Regions from separate parts of the Lysinibacillus sp. FSL W7-1291 genome, predicted to be linked through region 1. Evidence: riboswitches for the same ligand, from Rfam matches in the RefSeq annotation. Region 1 holds a riboswitch; each other region holds the start of a gene.

Region 1 (3,190 bases):
GTGCTGCATGGGCCGTACGACCAACTGGCTTCGCCCCAATAAAGACATCAAATTTACTTTTGCGATAGACAATACCAATATCATCAAATACAGCCCTGTAACAGGCCATACCACAGCCGTTAAAACCGATATTTAATGTTTTCGGCAAAGACATTCCACCTAATTTTTGTTGTATTTCTTCTGCATAGGGAATCGAATCGGCCTTTTCACCATAGCAAAAATCACAAGCCTTCAAGGATAGCACATCACCAATCGGCGCTAATAAAAAGCCTACTTCCTGTAATTTCTCCGTAATACGTTCAGGGGCAGTCGTTGGGATTTTCAAATGGATTTGATGGTCTGGTGTATATTCCATCGTCCCCTCTTCCCCAACGACCTCTGCTAACGTCATCATTTGCTGAGGTGTGAAAAACTTATTCACCACTCCTGGGCTTACAGCTAATTCAAAAATGGATTCTATTTTTTGCTGTACAAGTTTCGGCGTTACTTTGACTGCACTTGTTCCTTTCACCATTGCGAGTGCCGCTGTAGCCATTTCAAGTGCTGTTTTTTTTGACTTTGGCGTAGCGGCTACACTGGGTTTATTAAAACGCCCTGCATTAGGATCTGCTGTAAAGTCTTGTCGTGCAGTCCCTGTCTCTTGGTTCATTGCCCAAGGTTCATTTTCTTCACGTAAACGTTGATGTGGACGTAAGGGTTGTTTTTCTTCACCCAATGTATATTTACGTTGATAGCCACGTGGTGTAATCATTTTATTGTCATAGAAAAATGTCGACGAATTACCAATAATGACTGTCGTCAGCATTCCAATGTCATGCTCCAGCATTTCGGCTAATGTTGTCATCGTCACTTCTTGACGATCGCGGTAAGCACTTTTCACAAGTCCTACTGGTGTGTCAGGCGAACGATATTCTAAGAGAATGCGCTGTGCTTCGACAATTTGTCTTGTTCGGCGACCGCTTTTTGGGTTGTATAAAGCGATTACAAAATCCGCCATAGCGGCTGCCTCGACGCGCTTGGCAATTAAATTCCATGGTGTTAGATGGTCACTTAAACTAATCGTACAGGCATCATGCATAATCGGGGCACCAAGTAAGCTAGCACATGAATTGATGGCAGAAATACCAGGGACAATTTCTACCTCAATCCCCGTTGCTTCTGTCCAGCCTAGCTCAATCAATACCTCATACACTAATCCCGCCATACCATAGACACCCGCATCACCACTTGAAATGACTGAGACAATGCTTCCAGCCTCTGCTTGGCGAACCGCTTCCTGCGCACGGGACACCTCTTCGGTCATTCCAGTACTGACAATCGACTTCGCACTGACTAAATCTTGAATCAACTCCACGTAGGTTTTGTAGCCTATGATCATATCACTTTGTTGTAATGCCTCTACCGCCCGTGTCGTAATATGCTTAAAGTCTCCAGGTCCAAAGCCCACTACGAAAATTTTTCCTTTTTGCGCCATGTTGTTACCCCTCTTTCACCTTTTCGATCCCTTTAATGGCTGTCGTTTGTGCTGTACGCTGTAATGTACCTTCACGAAGTGTAAAGACATGTTCTTTGTATAAGGATTCATGATGTAAATCTTGTACAAGTGTTCTAGCATGCTCTGTTGATGGTACACGATACCAATTCCCTTGCGGATAGGCGATGACCACACAAGCATCCTTGCATCGTCCATTACAGCGCGTTCTTGTTGTATGTATCTCTTGATCAAGTGCTTGCTGTTGTATTTCTTCTCGAATAGCTAGGGTAATTTCCTCCCCACCTTTGTTCATGCAGCTACTACCATTACAAATAAAGAGATGTGTTTTCATCCCCTCTAAATTCCATGTTGTCATCTTCTGTCTCCCCTCATTTGCTTTCTGGAAAAAGAAAAACCTTTACTCTAATTACGAAGAGTAAAGGTTTTGTAGAAGCCAAATAAAAACGAATAAAATAAAATGCAGGTACTCGCTCTTGCTTCAACTTCTCCCTCCGAAAAGTTTGCATGCACAATCAAATAAGCAGGTTTCCTGACTTAAGCTTCATTTTACTATCGCACCTTCCCAAGTTTGCACCAGTGGCTTTGCGATTTCATCAGCTATTACAGTAGCGGGGGCTGTATTGGATTTTCACCAATTTCCCTATTATCTCGAGTTATTCGAGCACTTATCGACGTTTTATATGAAATTTATTATCTTCTTTATAGAATAGAAAACTGTCTCTATCATATCTCATTATTTTAAAATTTCAATATTTCTATAAAAATTTATGACAATTTTATCAATTTTGTGTGTAGACCAGGTATAAAAATTATAATATCTCCTTATTTATGACAATTCAGTAGTTATCAGAATCTTCTCTATTGACCTTCAATTGAAAATATTTTTAAAAAAAGTATAGCATATTTATGGAAAATCATGTTACACTTTGTCGTGAAATCTCACAACTTAATGTTTTTTCGGTGTAAAATACTTATCATTTTGCTTAAAAGGGAAGCCGGTTTGAGTCCGGCGCGGTCCCGCCACTGTATTAGGGAGCTTTATAGAACATGTCACTGTCCAACGGATGGGAAGACCTATAAAGTGTTGAACTAGAGCCAGGAGACCTGCCGAAAAATATGTGATCGTTTCAGCCTACGAGGATAGGTGTGCGGCTTAGCAGATGAGAATGTTATTTGCTTTTTTAGCTATGCACTTTTCCAACAACGGAGAAGTGCTTTTTTATTTACGCACGCTACATTCTAAAAATCTATTAGTAAGGAGGAAAGCTTTTGAAATTTTCATGGTGGAAACTTAGTTATTTTTTATTGGCCTTTTTACTCGTGCCAAAACGTGCCTTTGCTATGCATATCATGGAAGGTTTTTTACCAATCGAATGGGCTATTTTTTGGTGGGTCATCTCTATCCCATTTATTATTCTAGGATTGCGCTCCATTCGCAAAACAATTGAAGAAAACCCTGAAACCAAAATGCTTTTAGGTCTTTCAGGAGCCTTTGCTTTTGTGCTGTCGGCGTTAAAAATCCCTTCGGTTACAGGTAGTTGCTCCCACCCAACTGGTGTTGGACTTGGAACGGTTTTATTCGGACCTCTAGCTATGAGTGTCATCGGAACGATTGTTTTATTATTCCAATCTTTATTATTAGCACATGGTGGGATTACCACTTTAGGAGCGAACGCCTTCTCTATGGCGATTGTA
Region 2 (3,190 bases), 440 kb from region 1:
CAGCAGCAAGCGTTAGCGTTACCGCTATTCCCAACAACAACAATCGGAAGCTTCCCACAATCCGATGAGGTGAAAAGGAATCGTAATGCTTGGCGTAAAAAACAATTATCGAATGAAGCCTACGAGGCATTTATAGAGCAGGAAACAAAACGCTGGATTACGATACAAGAGGAACTAGATATCGATGTACTCGTTCACGGTGAATTTGAGCGTACAGACATGGTCGAATACTTTGGTGAAAAGCTGACTGGCTTTGCCTTTACAAAAAAAGCATGGGTCGTTTCCTATGGCTCACGCTGTGTTAAGCCACCGATCATTTATGGAGATGTAGCGTGGTCTTCAGCAATAACTGTAAAAGAGTCAGCCTATGCTCAAAGCTTAACAAAGCGCTTTGTAAAAGGTATGCTGACAGGACCAGTGACGATATTAAATTGGTCCTTTGTACGAGACGATCTGTCACGTAAAGATGTCGCTTATCAAATTGCATTAGCACTTCGCAAAGAGGTTGAGGCACTCGAAAACGCAGGTATTTCAATTATTCAAGTGGATGAGCCAGCTCTAAGAGAAGGTTTACCGCTACGAAAAGAAGAATGGGGAGCTTACTTAGAATGGGCTGTTAATTCCTTTAAGCTAGCTACAGCTAGTGTCAAAGATGAAACACAAATCCATACACATATGTGCTACTGCGAATTTAACGATTTCATCGAACCGATTAGTGCACTTGATGCAGACGTGATTTCCATTGAAACATCAAGAAGTCACGGGGAGCTCATTACATCACTGCAAGGGCAACCTTATCAAAAGGGCATTGGCTTAGGCGTTTATGATATTCATAGTCCTCGTGTGCCAAGCAATGAAGAAATGCTAACTATTATGAGAGATAGTTTACAGGTGTTAGATCCCCATCAATTTTGGGTGAACCCAGATTGTGGTTTAAAAACAAGAAAAGAAACTGAAACTGTTGCAGCTTTGGCTAATATGGTTGCTGCAACGAAAACATTACGCCAGGAAGTACAACAATCTATCTCGAGATAACGACATCATTTTATAAATCTACTACAACTACTACATCTTCTCTCCGAAATACAACAAAGACCAGGAAAAAAATGGACCTGGTCTTTTGTTGTTTTATTCTTTTAAGATTTTTATTATATTCAGAAAATAAAATTGACGTGAACAATCGAGCATGTTATGTTTATAACGAATTTCATAGCGATCATTACAAGTTTGAGTGAAAAAGACTTTCATTCAATTAAAAGGAAAATGGGTGTAAATCCCATGCTGTCCCGCAGCTGTAAATGAGGAGTTTTGTTTCAAATACCACTAAGTGATTACTTGGGAAGGTGAAGCAAAATCATGATTCATGAGCCAGAATGCCTGCTTGTAAGGAGATTCATTGATGATCTACGAAAGATAGGGAGATGGATGGAGGCTTACTCATTGTAAGTTTTTCTGTCCTTATTCTTTTTTAGAATAAGGTTTTTTTAGTTTGATTCAGCAAATGTTTTTGTAGTAGCACATACAGAAGACTTCTTTTTCTATAGAAGAAGATAAATAGTCAATGGCTGTTTAAATGCCCTCTGAACGTCAAAAAGCACCACGTCCTGTGGCAATGTCGGTGTGCCTAAAGCCTCTAGCGGATATCACAAACTTTGAAAAGGTGTCAGCACAATGCAAATCAACTTCTACTCGTTAGCTCGAAAAATTTGAACGCATTGTTGATACCTTCTTTCCATCTATCTATAACTAGATTCATTTGTACCACGAATAGAGATAGGAGACAGAAAATGAGATTGACTAAGTATGTACTTCCCTTCATCCTTGTGTTAACTTTCAGCGTACTTGCTGGTTGTACAAGCACAGATCAAGAAAAGGGAGAGACAGGAACACAGCAAACAAATGAAAAAATGATAACAATTGGGTGGCCATTAGATGTCGGCCCATTGAACCCCCATACATATTTACCCAATCAAATGACCGCACAAGCGATGGTCTATGAATCCTTGGTGGAATACAACGACGATGGAACTGTTAGTCCAAAGCTAGCAGTAAGCTGGGACATATCAGAAGATAAAACGACTTATACTTTTCATTTAAGAAAAGGTGTTAAGTATTCAGACGGAACTGCGTTTAATGCAGATAATGTGATTCGTAATTTCAATGCAGTATTAGCGGATCGGGAAATGCATTCTTGGATGGGTATGGTCAACCATATGAAAGAGGTTGTGAAAGTGGATGATTTTACAATTCGCTTGCAATTAGATGAACCTTATTATCCTGTCTTAAACGAGCTTGCCTTTGTAAGACCATTCCGTTTTTTAGGGGATAATGGATTTCCAGCCGGAGATGCGACACAAGATTCGATCAAGGCACCTATTGGAACAGGTCCATGGGTATTAACCGAGTACAAAAAAGATGAATATGCTTTATTTAGTCGCAACGAAAACTATTGGGGAGAAAAGCCTCTCGTAAAACAAATTAAAGTTAAAATTATCCCAGATTCAGAATCGATTTCATTAGCATTTGAAAACGAGGAATTAGATTTAATTTATGGTCGTGGCATCATTAGTTTAGATAACTATACGTATTTAAAAGATAGCAGTAAATACAAAACCGCTACCTCTGAGCCTTTGTCTACGAAAGCGTTACTCTTCAATACTCAGTCGGGTCCGTTAGCCGAATTAAAGGTTCGTCAGGCCATTCAATATGCTATCAATAAGGAACAAATGGTTGACAGTATTACACATGGTACAGAAAAAGTGGCTAACACATTATTTTGGGATGCCATTCCTTATGCCAATATAGAGTTAGCGCCAATCTTATATAATCCTGAAAAAGCGCAGCAACTACTAGATGAGGCAGGATGGACGTTACAGAAGGGCGAAAAAATTCGTTCGAAAAACGGGCAACCATTATCATTAGATTTAATCTACATCGCAACAGATGCAATCCAAAAGCCAATGGCGGAATTAATGCAAGGTGAACTAGCAAAAATAGGGGTACAGTTGAATTTAGAAGGTGCGGATGTGATGGTCGGTCTTCAAAAATTAATGGATGATCAGGTGGATATTAATTTCTGGCGTACAAACGGACCACCAACCGACCCACATAGCTTTGCAAATGAGTCAGCTACGCCAAATGCTAGTGGTGTTTATGAGGCAAAATTAGGCTTACCTAACGCCACAGACAT
Region 3 (3,190 bases), 590 kb from region 1:
TAAAGACCCACTTCTCGTAAGGCTTGCATAGCCTCTGTCACGGCACTCGTTGGAATGGACACTAAAATACTATAGGAGGCCGAATACTTAATCGCCCCCTTTTCGCCAGCAATCTCTGCTATTTTTTGAAATTGTGCAGGCGTATAATGCTTATTAATAATACCCGGGCTGACAGCTAAGCGTGTAAATTCGCCATGACGATTAAGTGTTTCAAATGTTTGATCTGGTACGTTTTTCTGAAATGCATTCATTGATATCGCTCCTTATGAAAAAGGAGCTAGCACAATGCTAGCTCGGAATTTTAAAAGTTATCAGGATAGAAGCCCTTCGCTAAAATTTCAATAGCCTCTGCCGCACGAACGCCTTCAGACGCAGCTGACAGTGGCAGGATGACAAAGCGATCATTTTTAACAGCTTCCATCTCCTTTAATGCTGGATCATTTTTTAAGAATTGAATCTTTTGTTCGGCCGTTGTTTCACCATAATCGATCACGACAACTACCTCGGGATTACGGTCTACCGCATCTTCCTTCGACACGGTTGTCCAGCCTGATTCCACATCACCAAAAATATTTTGACCACCAGCGATTGACACTAGTTCATTCATAAAGTTTTGACCAGCTGTAAAGACATCCTTTTCACCGCTATCAAATACGAGAACACGTAATTTCTCACTATCTTTTGGTAATTTAGCTTGAATTGCCTCCACATCTTGCGTCATTTGCTCAATTAAGGCTTCTCCACGATCCTCAATACGGAAAATTTTTGCGATATTACGAATATCAGTGAAAATATCCTCTAGTGTTGGCTTTGTCATATTGGAAGCCGTATGTAAATACGTATGAATGCCTAACTCCTCAAGCTCTTCCGGTGTTCCAACACCCTTTTCACCAAAGCCACTCTTCCAGCCTGCATATAAGAAATCAGCCTCGGCATCAATTACTTGCTCCTTCGTTGGGTATTGATCAGAAAGCACAGGCACTTTATCGTATGCTTCTTGTAGGGGCTCGTAGATTTTATCATCTAAGTAAGCTGTGCCTACCATGGAATCCTCTAAGCCTAGCGCTAGCATAATCTCTGTCACATGCTGATTTAAACTAATCGCTTTTGTAGGTGCTTCCTTATATGTTTGAGTTGTTTCATTATTGTCAATGGTTACTTCCGTTGCTGCCTCAGATGGCTCAACCTTCTCATCTTGCGTTGCTGATTCAGGTTTGTCCTTTGCATTACAAGCCCCTAAAACAGCGACCAAGGCAATGACCATCACCAGCCATAAACTTTTCCATTTCTTCATGTCCTTTTCTCCTTTGTTGTTCATCTATAGAAAGAAATCAAAGACTTCTTTGCTACCAGGATTCGTGGGAAGGGCATAAAAAAACCCTCTTGTCGCCAAGAGAGTAGCATAGTGAAAAAACGGTACATTACCTTTATCACTATCCCCATCCTCGTGGTTCTTAGTCAAAAAACACATACTGGCAGGTATCCTGGCTTAGGTTCATCATCTATACGCCTTCCCATAGTTAAACTACAGTGGCATGCTGTACAGACTCCCCATTTACAGTTGCGGGACAGCATCGGAATTGCACCGATTTCCCTTTTAAGCAAATGACAAATGCCATTTGCACCAATACGTTCTATAATGGTTAATACTATTGATAGACTAGCAGAAGAAAATTTGTAGCTCAATCAGTAGTATGTTGCTAAATATATAATCATCATTATATTAGCACTATTTCGACAAAAATACGAACTATTTTACAAGAAATATATAGGCTAGTATTCTGTTACAATGAAAAGATAGCTATAGATAGAAACGAGGATATGTTATGTACAAAACAATTGGTGTACTTGCGCATGTGGATGCAGGTAAAACAACCTTCTCTGAGCAAGTACTTTTTCATACACAAAGCATTCAAGCTCGTGGTCGAGTGGATCATCAGGATACCTTTCTCGATCATCATGAGCTAGAGCGCAAGCGTGGTATTACCATTTTTGCCGAGCAAGGTCGCATGAACATAGGCGACGATACATACACGTTGATTGATACACCAGGGCATGTCGACTTCTCCCCTGAGATGGAGCGCGCCATTCGTGTGATGGATTATGCCATTATTATCATTAGTGCGGTCGAGGGCGTACAGGGTCATACGGAAACCGTGTGGCAGCTTTTACGCAAATACCATGTCCCAACATTCTTCTTTATCAATAAAATTGATCGCGAAGGAGCCAATGTGGAGGCCGTTATGACACAGCTCCGCAAGGATTGTTCCCAGCAGGTGCTGTTCGTCGATGAACCGCTTCGTACTGATTATGTTTCAAGCAGCATCATGGAATGGTTGGCTGAGCGTAATGAAGAGCTGCTCGATGCCTTTTTGAATGAGTCATTGGAGCATGAGCAATGTCTTACTCAGCTACAGACCATGATTCAAAAGGAATGTGCCTTCCTCTGCTTTACAGGGTCTGCCCTAAAGGATGAGGGCATCAAGGAATTGCTTGCCCAGCTCCCTCTATTAACAGACACCCATTTTGAAGTGAATGCACCGTTTGAGGGGGAGGTTTTTAAAATTCGTCATGACGGCCACCAGCGTTTAACATTTATGAAGGCTATCAAGGGCGTTTTACATGTTCGGGATGAATTTTCGTTTGAAGAAGTGACAGAAAAAGTGACTGAAATTCGCCTCTATAATGGCAGTCGCTTTGATACCGTCCAAAAGGTTGAAGCGGGAGAGATTTTTGCTGTTAAAGGACTTAGTCAGGCCAATATTGGAGACCGCATCGGCACTACTATGCTGTCACAGCCCTATGAGCTTGTCCCAACGCTACAGGCAAAGGTTCAATATGAGGGCCATCAGCATATCAAGGAAGTGTTACAAATTTTCCGTTTACTAGAAGCAGAAGAGCCTTCCTTACGTGTGGTTTGGCAGGAAAAGTTCCAGGAAATCCATGTGCACATTATGGGCGTTATTCAGTTGGAGGTACTGATAGAAGTGTTAATGAAGCGTTTTTCATTAACGGTCTCCTTTGGCGAGCCCCAAATTTTATATATGGAAACCATTGTGACGACGGTGACAGGCTATGGTCATTTTGAGCCCCTCAAGCATTATGCAGAAGTTCATTTACTAATGGAGCCCAATCCGCGAGGAGTAGGTAATACATTTAGCAATGCCTGCCATGCGGATCATTTATCGGT

What was found. A riboswitch is a leader RNA that binds a small molecule or an ion and turns the genes downstream of it on or off. The one in region 1 is predicted to bind cobalamin.
Region 2: it holds a riboswitch for cobalamin, as region 1 does, so the genes downstream of both, nikA (nickel ABC transporter substrate-binding protein) here and NST76_RS13180 ((2Fe-2S) ferredoxin domain-containing protein) in region 1, are expected to answer to the same signal.
Region 3: it holds a riboswitch for cobalamin, as region 1 does, so the genes downstream of both, NST76_RS10465 (ABC transporter substrate-binding protein) here and NST76_RS13180 ((2Fe-2S) ferredoxin domain-containing protein) in region 1, are expected to answer to the same signal.

The regions. Positions count from the first base shown of each region.
Region 1 covers NZ_CP151994.1:2,720,454-2,723,643, forward strand. Annotated here, with positions in the region: gene cobJ (precorrin-3B C(17)-methyltransferase) at 1-1,474, opposite strand, end outside; gene NST76_RS13180 ((2Fe-2S) ferredoxin domain-containing protein) at 1,479-1,850, opposite strand; cobalamin riboswitch at 1,997-2,179, opposite strand; cobalamin riboswitch at 2,437-2,622, shown strand; gene NST76_RS13185 (energy-coupling factor ABC transporter permease) at 2,765-3,190, shown strand, end outside.
Region 2 covers NZ_CP151994.1:2,284,575-2,287,764, forward strand. Annotated here, with positions in the region: gene metE (5-methyltetrahydropteroyltriglutamate--homocysteine S-methyltransferase) at 1-1,035, shown strand, start outside; cobalamin riboswitch at 1,207-1,400, shown strand; gene nikA (nickel ABC transporter substrate-binding protein) at 1,788-3,190, shown strand, end outside.
Region 3 covers NZ_CP151994.1:2,134,345-2,137,534, reverse strand. Annotated here, with positions in the region: gene NST76_RS10470 (precorrin-3B methylase) at 1-251, opposite strand, end outside; gene NST76_RS10465 (ABC transporter substrate-binding protein) at 302-1,294, opposite strand; cobalamin riboswitch at 1,457-1,644, opposite strand; gene NST76_RS10460 (translation factor GTPase family protein) at 1,827-3,190, shown strand, end outside.